One region of the Micromonospora sp. NBC_00898 genome, then DNA from elsewhere that is predicted to be linked to it. Evidence: riboswitches for the same ligand, from Rfam matches in the RefSeq annotation. Region 1 holds a riboswitch; each other region holds the start of a gene.

What was found. Region 1 has a riboswitch for cyclic di-AMP ahead of OG799_RS01055 (coiled-coil domain-containing protein). Riboswitches for the same ligand answer to the same signal wherever they lie in the genome.
Region 2: it holds a riboswitch for cyclic di-AMP, as region 1 does, so the genes downstream of both, OG799_RS12935 (transglycosylase family protein) here and OG799_RS01055 (coiled-coil domain-containing protein) in region 1, are expected to answer to the same signal.
Region 3: it holds a riboswitch for cyclic di-AMP, as region 1 does, so the genes downstream of both, OG799_RS17175 (C39 family peptidase) here and OG799_RS01055 (coiled-coil domain-containing protein) in region 1, are expected to answer to the same signal.

The regions. Positions count from the first base shown of each region.
Region 1 is NZ_CP108775.1:213,611-219,052, reverse strand. It holds gene OG799_RS01065 (HelD family protein) at 1-1,908, shown strand, start outside; gene OG799_RS01060 (cation diffusion facilitator family transporter) at 2,014-2,928, shown strand; cyclic di-AMP (ydaO/yuaA leader) riboswitch at 3,072-3,203, shown strand; gene OG799_RS01055 (coiled-coil domain-containing protein) at 3,207-4,268, shown strand; gene OG799_RS01050 (hypothetical protein) at 4,383-4,892, shown strand; gene OG799_RS01045 (SRPBCC family protein) at 4,969-5,442, opposite strand, start outside.
Region 2 is NZ_CP108775.1:2,651,256-2,656,697, reverse strand. It holds gene OG799_RS12940 (LLM class flavin-dependent oxidoreductase) at 124-1,692, opposite strand; cyclic di-AMP (ydaO/yuaA leader) riboswitch at 2,260-2,433, shown strand; gene OG799_RS12935 (transglycosylase family protein) at 2,430-3,101, shown strand; gene OG799_RS12930 (DUF4253 domain-containing protein) at 3,375-4,115, shown strand; gene OG799_RS12925 (DUF899 family protein) at 4,054-4,491, shown strand; gene OG799_RS12920 (M4 family metallopeptidase) at 4,546-5,442, opposite strand, start outside.
Region 3 is NZ_CP108775.1:3,525,896-3,531,337, reverse strand. It holds partial or broken gene OG799_RS17195 (acyltransferase family protein) at 1-340, shown strand, start outside; gene OG799_RS17190 (hypothetical protein) at 488-697, shown strand; gene OG799_RS17185 (hypothetical protein) at 977-1,594, shown strand; gene OG799_RS17180 (hypothetical protein) at 1,749-2,540, shown strand; cyclic di-AMP (ydaO/yuaA leader) riboswitch at 2,828-2,969, shown strand; gene OG799_RS17175 (C39 family peptidase) at 3,178-4,011, shown strand; gene OG799_RS17170 (alpha/beta fold hydrolase) at 4,135-4,887, shown strand; gene uppS (polyprenyl diphosphate synthase) at 4,932-5,442, shown strand, end outside.

The DNA.
Region 1 (5,442 bases):
GAGCACGAGGGGCTGGTCTTCGGCCGGCTCGACCTGCGTACCCGGCAGGTGCTGCACGTCGGGCGGCTCGGGGTGCGCGGCGAGCACGCCGAAACCCTGGTGGTGGACTGGCGGGCGCCGGCCGCGGCGGCCTTCTACCAGGCGACGCCGGCGGAGCCGATGGGCGTGGTGCGGCGGCGCACCATCCAGTCCTCGGCCGAGAAGGTGACCCGGATCGAGGACGACCTGCTGGACCCGGAGTCGGCGCCGGCGGACATGGCGGTGGTGGGCGACGGGGCGCTGCTGGCCACCCTGTCGCGGGCCACCGGGCGCGGCATGCGGGACATCGTCGCGACCATCCAGCGGGAGCAGGACGAGGCGATCCGCTCCCCCGGCTCGGGCGTCACGATCGTCTCCGGCGGCCCGGGCACCGGCAAGACGGCGGTGGCGCTGCACCGGGCGGCGTACCTGCTCTACTCCGACCGCAGCCGGTACGCCGGCGGCGGCATCCTGGTCGTCGGTCCGTCGAGTGTCTTCGTGGAGTACATCGCCTCGGTGCTGCCCTCGCTCGGCGAGGAGACGGCCACCCTGCACTCGCTCGGCTCGCTCTTCCCGGGCATGTCGGCGACCCGGACGGACCCGCCGGAGGTGGCGGCGGTCAAGGGGTCGCTGCGGATGCGCCGGGTGCTGGAGCGGGCGGTCCGGGACACCGTGCCGGACGCGCCGGCCGAGCTGCGGCTGCTCTACCGGGGCGAGCTGCTCCGGCTGGAGCGCCGGGAGCTGGACGGCATCCGGGACCGGGCGCTGCCCCGGGGGGCGCGCCGCAACGAGGTGCGCCGGGCCGGCTTCGACGGGGTCCTGGCGACGCTGTACGCCCAGGCTCGCCAGCTGCGGGTCGGCCGGCTGCCGGAGCAGCGCGCCTTCGAGGACGAGATCATCGACCGGCCGGAGTTCCGGGAGTTCCTGAAGGCCTGGTGGCCCCGGCTGCACCCCCGGCACGTGCTCGGCTGGCTGGCCCGGCCGGAGCGGCTGCGCCGGTACGCCGGCGGCATCCTCGCCGGCAGCGAGATCCGGCTGCTGACGGAGGCGTACCGGAGCCTGGACACCGCGGGGCTGACCATCGCGGACATCGCGCTGCTCGACGAACTGGACGCGCTGCTCGGCAAGCCGATGCGGCCGGCGAAGGCGAAGCGTGACCCGTTCCAGCTCGCCGGCGGGGTCCGCGAGCTGACCACCTTCGCCGACCGGCAGCGGGCCGCCCGGGCCGCGGCCCGGGAGCGGCCGGAGGACTACCGGGAGTACGCGCACGTGGTGGTCGACGAGGCGCAGGACGTCTCGCCGATGCAGTGGCGCATGATCGGCCGGCGCGGCCGGTTGGCCTCCTGGACGGTGGTGGGCGATCCGGCGCAGACCGCCTGGACCGGCGATCCGGAGGAGCTGACCCGGGCCCGCGACCAGGCGCTGGGGCGCCGCCGCCGGCACCAGTTCACGCTGACCACCAACTACCGCAACTCGGCGGAGATCTTCGCGGTAGCGGCGGCTGAGATCCGCCGGCTCTACCCGGACCTGCCGCTGCCCACCGCGGTGCGCTCCACCGGGGTCGAGCCGGTCGAGCGGACCGTGCCGGCCGCCGAACTGGCGACGGCCGCCGTGGCGGCGGCCGGGACCCTGCTGGCCGAGGTGGAGGGGACGGTCGGGGTGATCACGCCGGTGCCGCGCCGGGACGAGGTGGCCGGCTGGCTCGGCGACCTGGGCGGCTCCCGGCTCCAGGTGGTGACGAGCCTGCAGGCCAAGGGCATGGAGTACGACGGGGTCGTGCTGGTCGCGCCGAGCGAGATCCGGGCGGATCCGGGTTCCGGCGTACGGACCCTGTACGTGGCGCTGTCCCGGGCGACGCAGCGGCTCACCACCGTCGACCCGCTGGGCTGAGCGGGGCTTCGACCGCGAGGGGGCGGATGCCGGCCGCTCAGTTGCATACATAGCGATGTGAACATAGATTGGGCCCGGCCGGGGCGAGGGCGAAAGGGTGTGGGCGTGGGCGCAGGTCATGACCACAGCGGGGCGGTGACCAACGCCGCGTACCGCCACCGGGGCCGGCTCTGGGCCGCGTTCGGGCTGCTCACCGCCCTGATGCTGGTCGAGGCGGTCGCCGCCTTCACGACCGGCTCGCTGGCCCTGCTCTCGGACGCCGGGCACATGTTCACCGACGTGCTGGGCATCGGCATGGCCCTCGCGGCAATCACCGCCACCCGGCACGCCGACACCGACCCGCAGCGCACCTTCGGGCTCTACCGGCTGGAGGTGCTGGCCGCCCTGGCCAACGCGGTGCTGCTCGGCGCGGTCGCGGTCTACGTGCTGGTCGAGGCGGTACGCCGGTTCGGCGAGCCGCCGGAGGTCCTCGCCGGTCCCATGCTCGCGGTGGCGGTGCTCGGCCTGCTGGCCAACATCGCCGCGTTCGCCCTGCTGCGTACCGGGGCGCAGGAGAGCATCAACCTGCGCGGCGCGTACCTGGAGGTGCTCGGCGACCTGCTCGGCTCGCTCGGGGTGATCGGCGCCGCGCTGGTCATCGCGCTCACCGACTGGTGGTGGGCGGACCCCCTGGTCGCGGTCGCGATCGGGCTGTTCATCCTGCCCCGCACCTGGCGGCTGGGGCGGGCCGCGGTGCGCATCCTCGTGCAGGCCGCCCCGGAGCACCTCCAGGTGACCGCGGTGCACGACCGGCTGGCCGCGGTGCCCGGCGTCGCCGAGGTGCACGACCTGCACGTCTGGACGCTGACCTCCGGCATGGAGGTGGCCTCGGCACACCTGACCATGGCGCCGGACGCCGAGGTGGGCACCGTGCTGGCGGCCGCGCGGGCGGCCCTGCACGAGGACTTCCGGATCGACCACGCCACGTTGCAGATCGAGCCCGGAGCGTCATCCGGGGCTTGTGGTGCGGTCGAGTGGTAGTTAGGACAAACTTAAATCAAAGTGGGTATTGTGCGCTAATGCCGGTTTTGCTCCCGGCTGCGGCCTTCGCTCACCGGGCCGAGCCGGAGCACCACCGGTAGGCTCGGCCCCGGCCTCCGCCGGGCGGCGCCCTCCGGCGCCTGCGGTGGCCGCCGCCTAATCGCCGCCCGCGGCGAACCGGGGAACCATGTTCGTGGGGTGCATCCGCGCCAGCGGTAGGGATCTTCCGTCCCGAACCCGTCAGCTAACCCGGTCGGCGGCTGACGGAAGGAAAGTGAATGCCAGCAGTGGCACCTGTACGACGGACGGCCGCCCGGTTGGCGGCCCTGCTCGTCGCGACGCTCGCGCTTGGCGTCGCCGCCGTGCCGGTCGGCCCCGCCTCGGCGGCGCCCCGGGCCGGCCTGCTCGCCGCCGCTCCCGGCGACGACGAGGGCGGCACCCCGGCGCTGCGCGCCCAACTCGACGCGGCCAGCAAGGGCTGGCTGGACGCGAAGGCCGCGCTGGCCCGCTCGGTCGGCCGGCAGAAGCAGCTCACCGACCAGCTCACCACGATCAACGCCGAGCTGAGCGTCCGCGACACCAAGGTCGGCGAGATCGCCGGCGTGGCGTACCGGACCGGACGGCTCGGCACCGCTGGGGCGCTGCTCAACAGCGACAGCCCGGAAGGCTTCCTGGACCGCGCCGCCGCGCTGGGCCAGGTCGCCGCCCACGAGGACCGGGCGCTGCGCGACCTGATCGACACCCGGGACCGGGCGACGACCACCCGGACCGCGCTGGACGCCGAGATCCAGGAACAGCGCAAGCAGGTCGCGGTGATGGCCAAGCGCAAGCAGCAGGCCGAGCGCGCGCTGGAGGTGGCGAACGACCGCGCGAGCAGCGGCGGCTCGGCCCGCGGCACGTCCACCGCGAACGCCACCCCGGCACCGCGCAACTCCGACGGCTCCTGGCCGCCCGAGTCGTGCAGCGTCGACGACCCCACCCCGGCCGACGGCTGCATCACCCCGCGCACCCTGCACGCGCTCAACCAGGCCAAGGCGGCCGGGTTCACCCGGTACGTCTCCTGCCACCGGCCCAGCGGGTCGGGTGAGCACCCCAAGGGCCGGGCGTGCGACTTCGCCGCGCAGTCCGACGGCTTCGGCGGGGTCGCCACCGGCGGCGACCGGACGTACGGCAACAACCTGTCCGCCTACTTCATCCGCAACGCCGACGCGCTGGCCGTGCTCTACGTGATCTGGTTCAAGCAGATCTGGCTGCCCAGCAGCGGCTGGAAGGCGTACAGCGGGGGCAACGGCGACCCGTCCAGCGACCACACCAACCACGTGCACCTGTCGGTCTACTGAGCGAGCGGGGTGGCCCGTCGCCGCACGGGCCACCCCGGCTACGTCCGCCGACGTACGCCGGATGTCGCCGCCGGCCCCACGACGCGGCCGGGCCGCCGGACCAGCATGGTCGGCATGAGTCGACTCGCCCCCGCCAGCCGCAAGGCCCTGCTGACCCTGCACCTGGTCACCGCGCTGGGTTGGCTCGGCGCGGACCTGGTGCTGCTCACCCTGGGCGTCGCCGGGCTGCGCGGCGCCGACCCCGCGGTGGTCTACCCCACCGCGGGGCTGGTCGTCACCTACCTCTTCGCGCCGCTGAGCGTCGTGGTCTGGCTGGTCGGGGTGGTGAGTTCGCTGCTCACCCCGTGGGGGCTGCTGCGCTGGCGGTGGGTGCTGGTCAAGTTCGCGCTCACCACCGTGATGCTCGGCCTGGTCCTGCTGCTGCTGACGCCCCGGATCCGGGAGCTCGGCGCGCTGGGCGCCGCCGCCTCCACCCACCACCGGGTGGACCTGGTCGTCGCCCCAGCGGTCTCCAGCACGCTGCTGCTGATCGCCACCGTGCTCTCCACCTACAAGCCGTGGGGCCGGCTGCGCCCCGCCACCCCGGCCCGCCGCCGCCCGGCGGCCGCCGCGCCCCGGTCCTGACCGACCGCCGTCGGACCGCGACCCGGGCTGCAGCCAACGGGTCAGCCCGGGCGGACGCGGCCGGCCGTGCCGGCGGTCAGCTCTCGGCGGGGGCGTCCGGGCCGCGGTCCAGCGCCGCACCGAGCCGGCTGGCCAGCCCGAGGTGGGCCGCCCGGGCCTGCCGGAAGGCGTACCCGAACAGGGGCGCCGGCGCGGAGAGGGTGATCTCGACGTCGATCCGCGTCACGCCGCCCGGCTCGTCCCGCAGCCGGGTGTGGTTGCGGACGGTGGTGGCGGGGCGCTGCCGGGCTACGGTCACCACCTCGTCCTCGCTCGCGATCAGCACGTCGGCCTGGTAGGTGACCGGGAAGCGCAGCGGCCCGACCGCCAGCCGGTCGGTGATCGCGTAGCTGGCCAGGGCGCCCGGGTGGGGCGGCAGCCGGCGCACGCCGACGATCAGCGGGTGCAGCTCACCCTGGCGGCTCAGGTCGCCGAGAAGCGCGACCGCCTCGGCCCGCGTACAGCGCGCCTGCACGGTGTAGCTGAACGTCTCGCGGCTGAGCACACCGTC
Region 2 (5,442 bases), 2.4 Mb from region 1:
CCTGCGTGTGGTGAGGGGTGTCGGCCGGTCACGCGCGCCGCACCGCAGACGCTACCCCTCTGACTTCGGGAAACAAAAGTCAGCTAGGTCACGCGGGTCCTCGGGAATGCCTCGGCCGGTGCCTCACACCTGCCCGGCGTAGAAGCCGTACCGGGCCAGGGGCTCGACGATGACCCGCTCCTCGTACGACAGGTGCGACAGCAGCGTGTCGGTGAGCAGGTCCACCGCCTCCCGCACCGCGCTGAAGTCACCCGGCTCCCGGATCAGCTCGACCAGCGCCCGGTCCACCCCCTCGACCACCCCGTGGATCGCCACGTGCTCCTCCTCGAGGCGGTCCAGCACCGGGCCCAGCCCGGCGTCGACGCGCCGCAGGTGCGGGAAGATCGAATTGTCCTCCAGCCCGTGATGCTGGCTCACCACCGTGCAGTACGCCGCGCAGTACGCCCCCAGCGTCCAGTTGTTCTGCCGCATGGTCATTTCGTTGAGCGCCGCGCGGGCGTCGTCCGCCGACACCGCGCCCCGCCGGACCTGCTGGAGCAGATCCCGCAGCTGCCCCAGCTCCTGCCGTAGGTGGTCGTGCACGTCGACCAGGTGCGCGCCGACGGCCTGGGCGTGCGGGGTGTAGACGTGCCCGGCCGGCGCGGCCGGCGCCACCGGGCGGGTGGTCTCGTCCCAGAGGCGGCGCCCGCTCAGCCGTACCCCCGGATCCGGGGTGGCGGTGACGGCGAGGGCGGTCGCGCCGCCGGCCTCGACCACCTCGCGCTGTTCCTCGAGGGCCCGGGCCCGGCTGCCGGGCTCGGCGCGTTCGGCGGCGACCAACTCCCGCACCGCGGGCGCCACCTCCTGCGCGAAGAGCTGGATCGCGGTGGGGTCGTCGGCGCCGAGGATGAACCCGGACGTGCCGTGGTCGAGGGCGAGCCCGGTCAGCTCCTCGACCCACTGTTCCGGTGGCCCGTCCAGGAAGTCGGACCGGGACCGGCCGAACCGGCCGGAGACGTTGAGCAGCCGCCGCACCGACCGCGGCTCCCGCCCGGCCGCCTCGGCGCCCTCGTCGACGAGCGCGTTCAGCTCGGCCAGTTCCCCGGGCCCCTTGGCCAGGTACGCCAGTGACGGCAGCCAACCGTCCGCCACCCGACCGACCAGCCGGAGCATCCGCGGCTTGTACGCGCCGACCCAGATGCCCACGTCGTGTGCCGGGGCGGGCCCGCGCTTCGCGCCGACCACCCGGTAGTGCTCGCCCTCGACCCGCACCATGCCGCGCCGGTCCGCCGCCCACACCTCGCGGATCACCCGGACCGCCTCGTCCAGCGCGTCCACCGCCTGGCTGGGCGTGAGCCGGCGGCCGCCGGCGGCCTCGATCGCCTCCCAGAACGCGCCGGCGCCGAGGCCCAGCTCCACCCGGCCGCCGCTGAGCAGGTCCAGACTGGCCACGCTGCGGGCCAGCACCACCGGCTGGCGCAGCGGCAGGTTGAGCACGTTACCGGCGAGGCGGATCCGGCTGGTCGCCGCCGCCAGGTACGACATCAGCGTCCAGGTGTCCAGGTGGCCCGGCTGGTAGGGATGGTCCTGGAAGGTGACGAGGTCCAGCCCGACCTGCTCGCAGAGCTTGGCGAGAGCCACCACCTGCTCGGGTTGGCCGGCGGTGGGGGTGAGGAAGCCGCCGAAGATCAACTCGTGCCCGTAGTCGGTCATGTTCCCGCCGCCACCTCGCCCGCTCCGCCGTCCGTCGCCGCCGGGGAGCGCCCGGTGCGTCGTGCCGGCGGCCCCCGCCACCGTAGCCCGGACCGGATCCCCGGGGCTCAGCGGTCCCGAGGAATCGACCGGACCGTTCACTGCTCACGCTGGACCATCTCCTGGCAGGGCTCCTCCGGCAACATCACCCCGGGCACCACTATCCTGCAGGGCATCCGGGCCGCGGCGGGTCCGACCACGACAGTCACCTACAACCAGCGCGGCACCGGCATCGACCGCACCTACCGGGCCGCGATCGCGGTGGTGGGCGAGACTCCGTACGCGGAGGGCCCATCAACGCGGGTGACGGGCAGGTGCCGCTGTTTGCACAGGGTTACGGCCTGACGTACTGACCGCCACTGAGGAGGCCGCCGGGCAACCATCCGGCGGCCTCCCTATTGCACGCTCGGGAGTGTCGCAACTCGAAATTCCGCGCCTTCGCCCGGCCGGGTGAAGAACTTCACAAGAAGTGGGCGATCACCCGAAACCGTTCCTAACGTCGTATCCGTTCGCGATCGCGGACACCACGGGCCGGCAACGCCTAATCCCGCCGCCGGCCAGGTGGTACCTGGACCTCAGGCGGGAGCGGGGGACCCACACGTTCCTCGGTGCTCGACACCTCGGGGTGAAGCCGCCGACCGGCGGCCGGGCTCCTCGGCCCGAACCCGACAGCTCACCTCGTCGGCGTGGAGGAAACCATGGCAACTGAATACACCGCACGCCACCGCCGGACCGGCCCGCGTCGGATCGCCGCCGGGGCGCTCGTCGTCGGCGCGGCCACCGGCGCCGCCGCGATCCTCGGCCCGGCCGAACCGGCCAGCGCGGCCAGCGTCAACTGGGACGCCATCGCCCAGTGCGAGTCCGGCGGCAACTGGCACATCAACACCGGCAACGGCTACTACGGCGGCCTGCAGTTCTCCAAGGGCACCTGGAACGGCTACGGCGGCCAGAAGTACGCCAGCCGGGCCGACCTGGCCAGCCGCGGCGAGCAGATCGCCATCGCCGAGAAGGTCCTCGACGGGCAGGGCATCGGCGCCTGGCCGGTCTGCGGCAAGGAGGGCGGCTCGACCAAGCACTACTCGTCCAAGTCGGACTCCGGGTCGGCGAAGAAGTCCCGCTCGGACTCCGGGTCGAAGTCGACGGCCGGCTCCTCGCGCGGCGACCAGCCGGCGACCCGCAGCCACCGGCGTACCGCGCCGGCCTCGGGCGGCTCCGGCAGCTACGTGGTGAAGCCGGGCGACACGCTGTCGGTGATCGCCGACGTGCAGGACCTGGCCGGCGGCTGGCACGCGCTGTACGAGCGCAACAAGCGCGTGGTCGGCGACGACCCGGGCCTGATCTTCCCGGGTCAGCAGCTTCGCCTGCGCTGACGTACCTCCGGTCGCGGCCCGTCCCCGGCAGGCCGCGACCGCACCACGCGACGAGCGCCCGGCCGGCATCCCGGCCGGGCGTTCCGCGTCTTCCCGCAGTGGATGCCGCTGCGGGAGCCTGCGGAGGTCGATGACGACCTGGCTGTGTTCGCCCAGGCTCAGCCGCGCCTGCACCAGGTCCTCGAGGACCGCGAGTCGCTGCTGCTCCAGGCCGACCCGGCCCCGCGCGGCTTGCGGTACGGTCGACCGATGATCTCCTGATGGGGGCGGACGGTGGACGACGTCTCGGGCGGGTTGGCCGCGTTGGGAATCAACGTGCCCGAGCTGGCGCCGCTGCCGCTGGCCGACGGCGTACGGGTGCTGGGTTTCCCGGCCGAAGGCGACGACGCGCTGGCCTGGTGGCGGCGGCTGCGCGCGGTGCACGAGCGCACCGGCTGGCGGCCGGTGCTGATCCCGTCGGTGGACGAGGCGTACGCCTCGCACGGCCTGGTGGAGCCCGACCCGGCGGCGCGAGTCGCCCGCTCCGCCGGCCTGGACGCCGTCGCGCTGCTGAACCCGCAGGGCACGTTCGAGTCGCAGCCGGACGGAACACGCGCCGACATGCTCGACCGGTGGCCCGACGAGCCGCTGCGGCTCGACGAGTTCAGCCTGCCCTACGAGCCGGACGGGCGACCGGCGTCGGTGCTGGTGGCCCTGGTCGAGGCGGCGCGCGGATGGCAGGTGCTGACGCTGCTGGACTATGGATACTGGAACGACTGCCCGGAGCCGGCGGTGCACGGTGCGGTGCTGCGGTACTGGGGTGAGCGCTGGGGTGCCGAGCTGGTGAGCCTGACCCGGTCGGGTCTGGAGTTGGCGATGACCCGTCCTCCCCGCACCAGGCCGGACGCACTCGCGTTCGCCTGTGAGTACCCGGTCTACTGCCTGGACGGGATGAGCGTGTACGACGCCGACGATGTTCCGGACCTGGCCGGCTGCGTCATCGACGCCGAGGTCGTCCGGTTCTGGTGGGACTGACCGGTCGGCCGGCCGGCTGGCCGGGACTGAGCGACATGGCGGAGCGGATCGTCCTCGCGCTGTGGTGAGCTGGGCGACGGTGTCCAACATGCCGCTCGCGCAGATCGAGGCGTACAAGGAGCGCAAGGGGTGGACGCTGCCGTTCGTCTCCTCGCACGGCACGTCGTTCTCGGACGACTGCGGGGCGGGTCGGGGATTCATGCTGAGCGTGTTCCTGCGGGGCGGCGAGGACGTCTACCGCACCTACTACACCCAGGCGCGGGGGGTGGACCGGCTGCTGTTCATCAACAGCTTCCTCGACCTCACCCCGTACGGCCGGCAGGAGGACTGGGAGGACTCGCCGCCCGGCTGGCCGCAGCGCCCCACCTACGGCTGACATGGCGCAGCGGCCGGCCGTCGGGAGGACGACGACCGGCCGCTGCGTCTTCGATCAGCTCAGGTTGAGCGCGGTGTCGTCGACGACGAAGGAGGTCTGCAGGGAGCTGTCCTCCACGCCGCTGAACGAGATGGTGGCGGTGGTGCCGGCCAGCGACGAGACGTCGAAGGACCGCAGGACGTAGCCTGCGGCGGCGTTGACGTTGGAGTACGTCGCCAGGGTGGTGCTGCCGGCCTTGACGGTCAGCTTGTCGTACACCGTGCTGCCCGACTCGGCCGTGTCGATGTGCAGGTAGAAGGAGAGCGTCGCGCGGCATCCGGCCGGGATGCTCACCGACTGCGACAGGGTGTCGGTGTGGGTCGAGCCGTACCCGTCGAGCCACGCCTTGTACGAACCGCCGTGCGCGGGCTGGCTGGACGAGTTGGTGATGACGCCCGAGGTGGCGCTCCAGCTCACCGCGCCGGACTCGAAGCCGGGGTTGGCCAGCTTCTGGCCGGAGCAGCTGCCGGTGGGCGGCGGGGTGGTGGTGCCGCTGCAGGTCGGGTCGCCGGACTGGGCCGGCACGCTGACCGCGTCCCAGGCGGCCTTGACCGTGTTGAACTCGGTGCAGCCGGTGCTGCCGTAGAGGTTCTTCGCCGCCTGCAGCGTCCAGGTGCGGTACTTCAGGTACGACGAGGACGACGTCTTCAGCAGCATCGCGTTGTACATGATCTTGATGGCCTTCTGGATGCCCAGGCCGGTCACGGCGCTGCCGTTGCAGGTCGAGCTGGTCGGCTGGCCGTTGGTCGGGTTGCTGCCCATGGCCAGCAGGTAGAACCAGTGGTTGCCCGGGCCGGCCGCGGCGTGCACCTCGGTGCTCGGGATGCTGCTGGAGTAGCAGTTCGGGTCACCCAGCGCCGACGGGTTGTACATGTTGCGGATCGGGCCGCTGCCGACCAGGTTGATCTTCTC
Region 3 (5,442 bases), 3.3 Mb from region 1:
CCGGCTGCGCCCCGCCACCCTGTGGGCGGTGGTGGTCGCCGCGCCGCTGCTGATCGTCGCGCTCTGGCCGGGGCAGCGCCTGCTGCCCGAGGAGAGCCGCTGGTGGTTCACCCAGATCTTCCCCGTGGTGCGGTCCCTGGAGTTCTGGATGGGCATGGCCGCAGCCGAGCTGATGCGCCGGGGCCGCTGGCGGGGGCCGGGCCTGACCGCCGCCAGCCTGCTCTTCGTGGCCACCTGGGCCGTGACCGCGAAGGAGACCTCACCGAGCCACCATCGGCCGGGACCGCTACGGGGTGGACCGGCCGCGCACGTCCGCGTCGGCCGCGGCCGTGATGACTAGCAGGTACGCGACTGCGAGCAGGCCGGCCCAGAGCTCCGCCCGGATCCACTGCGCCTTCTACCTGGTGCACGTCTTCGTGATGGTCACCGTGCTCCGGCTGACCGGCCACACGGGGTCGGGCTGCCGGGCTGGTGGGGCCCGCTCGCCGTGCTCGGCTTCCTGCTGGTGAACCTGGTCCTCGCCGGCGCCCTGCACCGGTACGTCGAGACGCCGATGATGCGCCGGCTGGGACCGCCTCGCCGGGCCCGCGTGCAGACCCCACCGGCCATCCCGGCGCAGCGACCGTCCGGACCCGACGGCGACGCCGCCCCACGGCGCCGATCCATCGAGTACGCCGGGCGGCGCCACCCGGCCTGAGCGGAGGCACCGCCGCCCGCCACCGGCGCCCGGTCCACGCTCGTCGCCCGGTCGCCGAGGTGGCGGTGTCCGGTCCGGCCCGGGTCGTGATCCTCGCCAGGTCGCCGACGGGGTGGTGTCCGGTGGGTCCGGACACCGCCGGGTCGGGGATATGCAGGCGTGGCGAGTCCAGCTGGCGGGGCGGACTCCGCGCCTGTCCGGCATGGTCGGTGCCGCGATCCGGCCGGCGACACGCCCGGCGGCGATGCGGCGCGATGCCGTCGGCGGTAGCGTGGGACCGTGCTTCCGGTGGCGCTCGCCTGTCCCTTGTGGTGGGTGGCGCGCTGGACGGCCCGGATGTTGGCCGGTCTGGCCGTCGCGGTCGCCTGTTCGCTCGGCACCGTCACCCTGCCCGTTGGTGCGGCCGCCGCCGCCCAGGCGGCCCCGGTCGCCGGGGTGACCCCCGCCGCCCCGGAATCCTCCTGGTCCCTGATTCCGCCGGCTCTCCGCGTCGCGCCCCACGCCGTTCCGGAGCCCGGTGACCGGCCCGCGGACGCCGCCCTCGCCCTGATCGGCCCAGCCGCACTCGACCCGGCCCGGGTCATGACCCGCTCGGCCGTCCTGCCCGCGGGCCGGGTCTCGACCGGGCCGGCCGTCAGCGGCTCGGGCCGGGGCCCGAGCGGGCCGGCGGTCTTCGATGCGGGCCGCGTACCGGGCGGGGCGACCACCGCCGACCGGGGTCGCGCCGCGCGGGCGTCCGGCGGCGACCTGGCGACCGGAGTCGGCCAGGCACCGCCGGTCGGCATCGGCGCCCCGCTGGCAGCTCCGCGGAACGTGGTCGTCGCGATCTCCCGAGACCCGGTCGTGGCGGGGACCGTCGCGGCGGCCGTCGGCTCCCGGGCACCGCCGGCCCGCTGACCGCCCGCGGGCCACGCCCGCGGCCGCTCTCCACCGAACCTCACCCCCGCACCCCACCCGACGGCGGCCCGATGGCGACCCTTCCGGTCGTGCCTCGCCGCGTCGGGGCGTGCGGCCCTCTCCTCCGCCACATCGTTCCCGTGAGGTGCCGACCATGCAGCAGACCGTGCTGTACCAGTTCCTGATCGAGGTTCCGCAGGCCGCCGCCATCTGGTCGGCCCTGCTCCTGCTCGCCCTGGCCGTGCTCGCCGTGCTGGTCGCCCGCCCGGAGCGGGACGCCCCGTCGGATGCCGAGCCGGTCCCCGACCCGGCCGCCGAGGAGGCGGCCCGCCTCGCCGATCTGTGCCGGTACGCCGACGAGGTGGCGGTGGCCGCCGCCGGGGCCGCGCAGACCGCCCGCCGACGGCGGGAGCAATGGCTGCGGGCCCACGACGAGGTCGACCGGGCCTGGCGGGCGTACGACGAGGCGGAGAGCGCCGCCCGTCGGTTCGCCGGCGCCGCCGTGCTGCCCGCGCCGCGTACCCCGCGGACGCCGGCGGAGTACGCCGTCCGGGAGCGGTGGCTGCACCACGCCGCGATGGCGGCGCACTGGCACGGTGAGCTGTCGGCGCGGCAGCTCGCTGACGTCCTCGCGCACCGGAACGGATGGGATCCGCGCCGGCACCCGGCGGAGCAGGAGATCGTCCTCGCCCGGGTGGTACGCGTCGGCCGGCTGGCCGGCTACCGCACGGCGGCCGAGCGGGAGCAGCGGGCGTGGCGGGACGCGGAGCTGGCCGCCGAGGCGGCCCGGGCGCTGGCCGCGGAGGCGTACGCCGCCGCGGCGGCGCTGCGCCCCGGCACGGTCCCGGTACGCCGCGCGGAGGCGGTGACGGAGACCCTCGCCCCGGTGGTGGCCGGCGCCGCTCCGGCCCGCCCGGCGCGCTTGCGGCCGGCGCGGGTTGGCTGAATTGTGACCAGAATTCGGTGAGCCTGGTCACGCCAATCCGGAAACGGTCATCGTGGCCAGTTGGGGCGATCGACCCCCGCAATTTCCGGTGGCTCGCCACCCGATGTCCGCTTGTCGCCCGACGGTTCCGTCATAACTGCTCGTCCCATTGAGTGACATCAGTGACGGGCTGTTCCGGTCAGCGTAATGGTGGCCGATGTTTAAGCAGGTGAGATGGGTTGGCGTCCCGCGTACCCACCGGTAGTGTCGGCGCGTCCGGTGCGGTTTTCGATCGCAAGAGGCGACGCCGCGCCGACCCGCTCAATCGTGATCTCACGAACCGGGGACCCAGTGCACGTCCGGGGTGAATCCGCGAGCCACGGCCCGCGGTAGGGCGATCTTCCCGCCCGAATCCGTCAGCTAACCCGGTAGGCGGTGTCGGAAGGAGTTCCATCCTCGTGCATCCCAGCCCTCGTTCGTCCCCCCGCCTCCACGGCGCCGCGGTGCCGTCGCCCGCCTGACCGGCGCGCTGATTCCGGTATCCGCCCTGCCGCCCGGTTGACCGGGCGCCCCCCTTTCCCGCGGTTCACCCTGCCCGTGACCTGTCGCGCGTGAGTTTCCCCGCGCGCCGGGGCCGGTGGGTGCCGCCCCCGCCCCCGTGGAGGATCACGTGAAGCACACCCTCAAGCGGCAGCTGCGGCGCCTCGCCACCGAGCGCCCGTACCAGATCGTCGCCGGCTCCGCCGCCGCGCTCGTGCTGGCCTCCGGCACCGGCGCCCTGCTCGCCAACGGCGACGACGCGCCCGTCCGCCAGGAGAAGACCGCCGTGGTCGCCGAGCTGGCCCCCCGGCTGGGTGACGTCGCCACCCGGAGCGAGGCTCGGGTCCCCGCGTCCCCGTCGACCTCGCCGAGCGCGTCGCCGTCGGCGAAGGCCACCTCGGCCAAGCCGGACCCGGACCTGACCCGCAAGGCGGCGCCGAAGCCGCCGTCGACCAAGGTCCTCGACTACACCTACGAGGCGCAGACCGCATACTGGAACTGCGGCCCGGCCGCGGTCCGCAACGCGCTCAGCGCGAGCGGCGTCGAGACCACCCAGGACGCGATGGTCGCCCCGCTCGGCGCCACCGAGAACGGCACCAACTCCGCCGAGGACACCACCCGCGGGCTCAACCAGATGGTCAAGGGCAACCCGTACCGGACCCACATGATCCCCGGTGCGGCCACCCCGGCCCAGATGGACCAGCTCCAGGCCGACGTGGTGAAGGCGATCACCGACGGGCGGGGCGTCGTCGCCAACATCGCGGGCGACGCCACCGACACCGACGGCGGCTGGCACTCCTTCCCGGGCGGCCACTACATCGCCGTGGTGGGCTACAAGAACGACGGCCGGACCGTGCGGATCGCCGACTCGGCGAACCCGGCGCTGCCGTCGTACTGGATCACCACGATCGACCTGGCGAACTGGATGTCCACCCGCGGCTACTCCGCCTGATCCACTCCGCGTCACCCGTCGGGCACCGGCTCCTCCGAGAGCCGGTGCCCGACGTCGTATGCGACGGTCCGGCCCGCCGCCGGCTCTCGCGCCTGCTGTTCGACCGGTGGCACACTGCGCCGTATGGGCGAACAGACGGGTACCCGCCAGCTGTTGCTGCTGCACGGCTTGGGCACCACCGGCGAGGTGTGGCTGCCCTGGGCGCCGCTGCTGGAGCGCCGGTGGGCGGGGCGGTGGCTCGCCCCCGACCTGGCCGGGCACGGTTGGTCGCCGCCGCTGCCGGCGTACACCTTCGCGGCGCTGGCTCGGCGGGTGGTGGCGGGTCTGGGGCCGGTCGCCGACCGGCTGGGGCCACGGGACCGGCTGGTGGTGCTCGGGCACTCGCTCGGCGGGGTGGTGGCGTTGGCGCTGGCCGCGCGGCAGCTCGGCCTGCCCGTGGACGCCGTGGTCGGGCTGGGCATCAAGGCGGTCTGGTCCCCGGCCGAGCTGGGCAAGGCCCGGGAGTTGGCCGAGCGGCCGGTCACCTGGTTCGCCAGCCGGGACGAGGCCGCCCGCCGTTACCTGCGCGTCGCCGGCCTCGCCGGCCTCTTCGCCCCGGACCACCCGGTCGTCGACGCCGGGCTGCGCCGGGAGGACGGCCGCTGGCGGCTGGCGATGGACCCGGCCGCGTTCGGGGTGGGGGAGCCGCGGTTGGCGGCCCTGCTCGCGGCGACCGACGTGCCGGTGCTGCTGGCCCGCGGTGAGCAGGACCCGATGGTGACCGCTGCCCAGCTCAAGGAGCTCGGCGTCCCGGTGGCGACCCTGCCCGGCCTGGGGCACAACGCCCACGTCGAGGACCCGGAGGCCGTCCTCGCCCTGCTCGACCCGTACCACTGACCCGCGGGCCGGTAGGGGGCTCGCCGAGGTGGTTTGATCTGATCATGATGCAGCCCGTCCGCCGCGCGGTCTACCGGCTCTACGCCCGCCGTCTGCGCGCCGAGTTGGCCCACACGTCGCTGCCGCGCCACGTCGCGATGGTGATGGACGGAAACCGCCGGTGGGCCAGGCAGATGGGCTTCGACGACGCCGGGCTCGGCCACCGGTACGGCGCGGAGCACATCCACGAGGTGCTGGGCTGGTGTGCCGAGCTGGGCATCCACCACGTCAGCCTGTTCGTCGCCTCCGTCGACAACATGCGCAAACGAGCCTCCGACGAGGTGGCGAACCTGATGCGGATGATCGAGGACGTCGTGGCGGAGCCACTGCTGCGTCCGGCCAACCCGTGGCAGCTCCACCTGGCCGGCCGCGCGGACGTGCTGCCCGACTCGACCCGCCACGCCCTGAAGCTCGCCGAGGACGCCACCCGTGAGCGGGCCACCGACTTCCACCTCACCGTCGCCCTCGGCTACGACGGCCGCGAGGAGATCGTCAGTGCGGTTCGCGCCCTGCTGG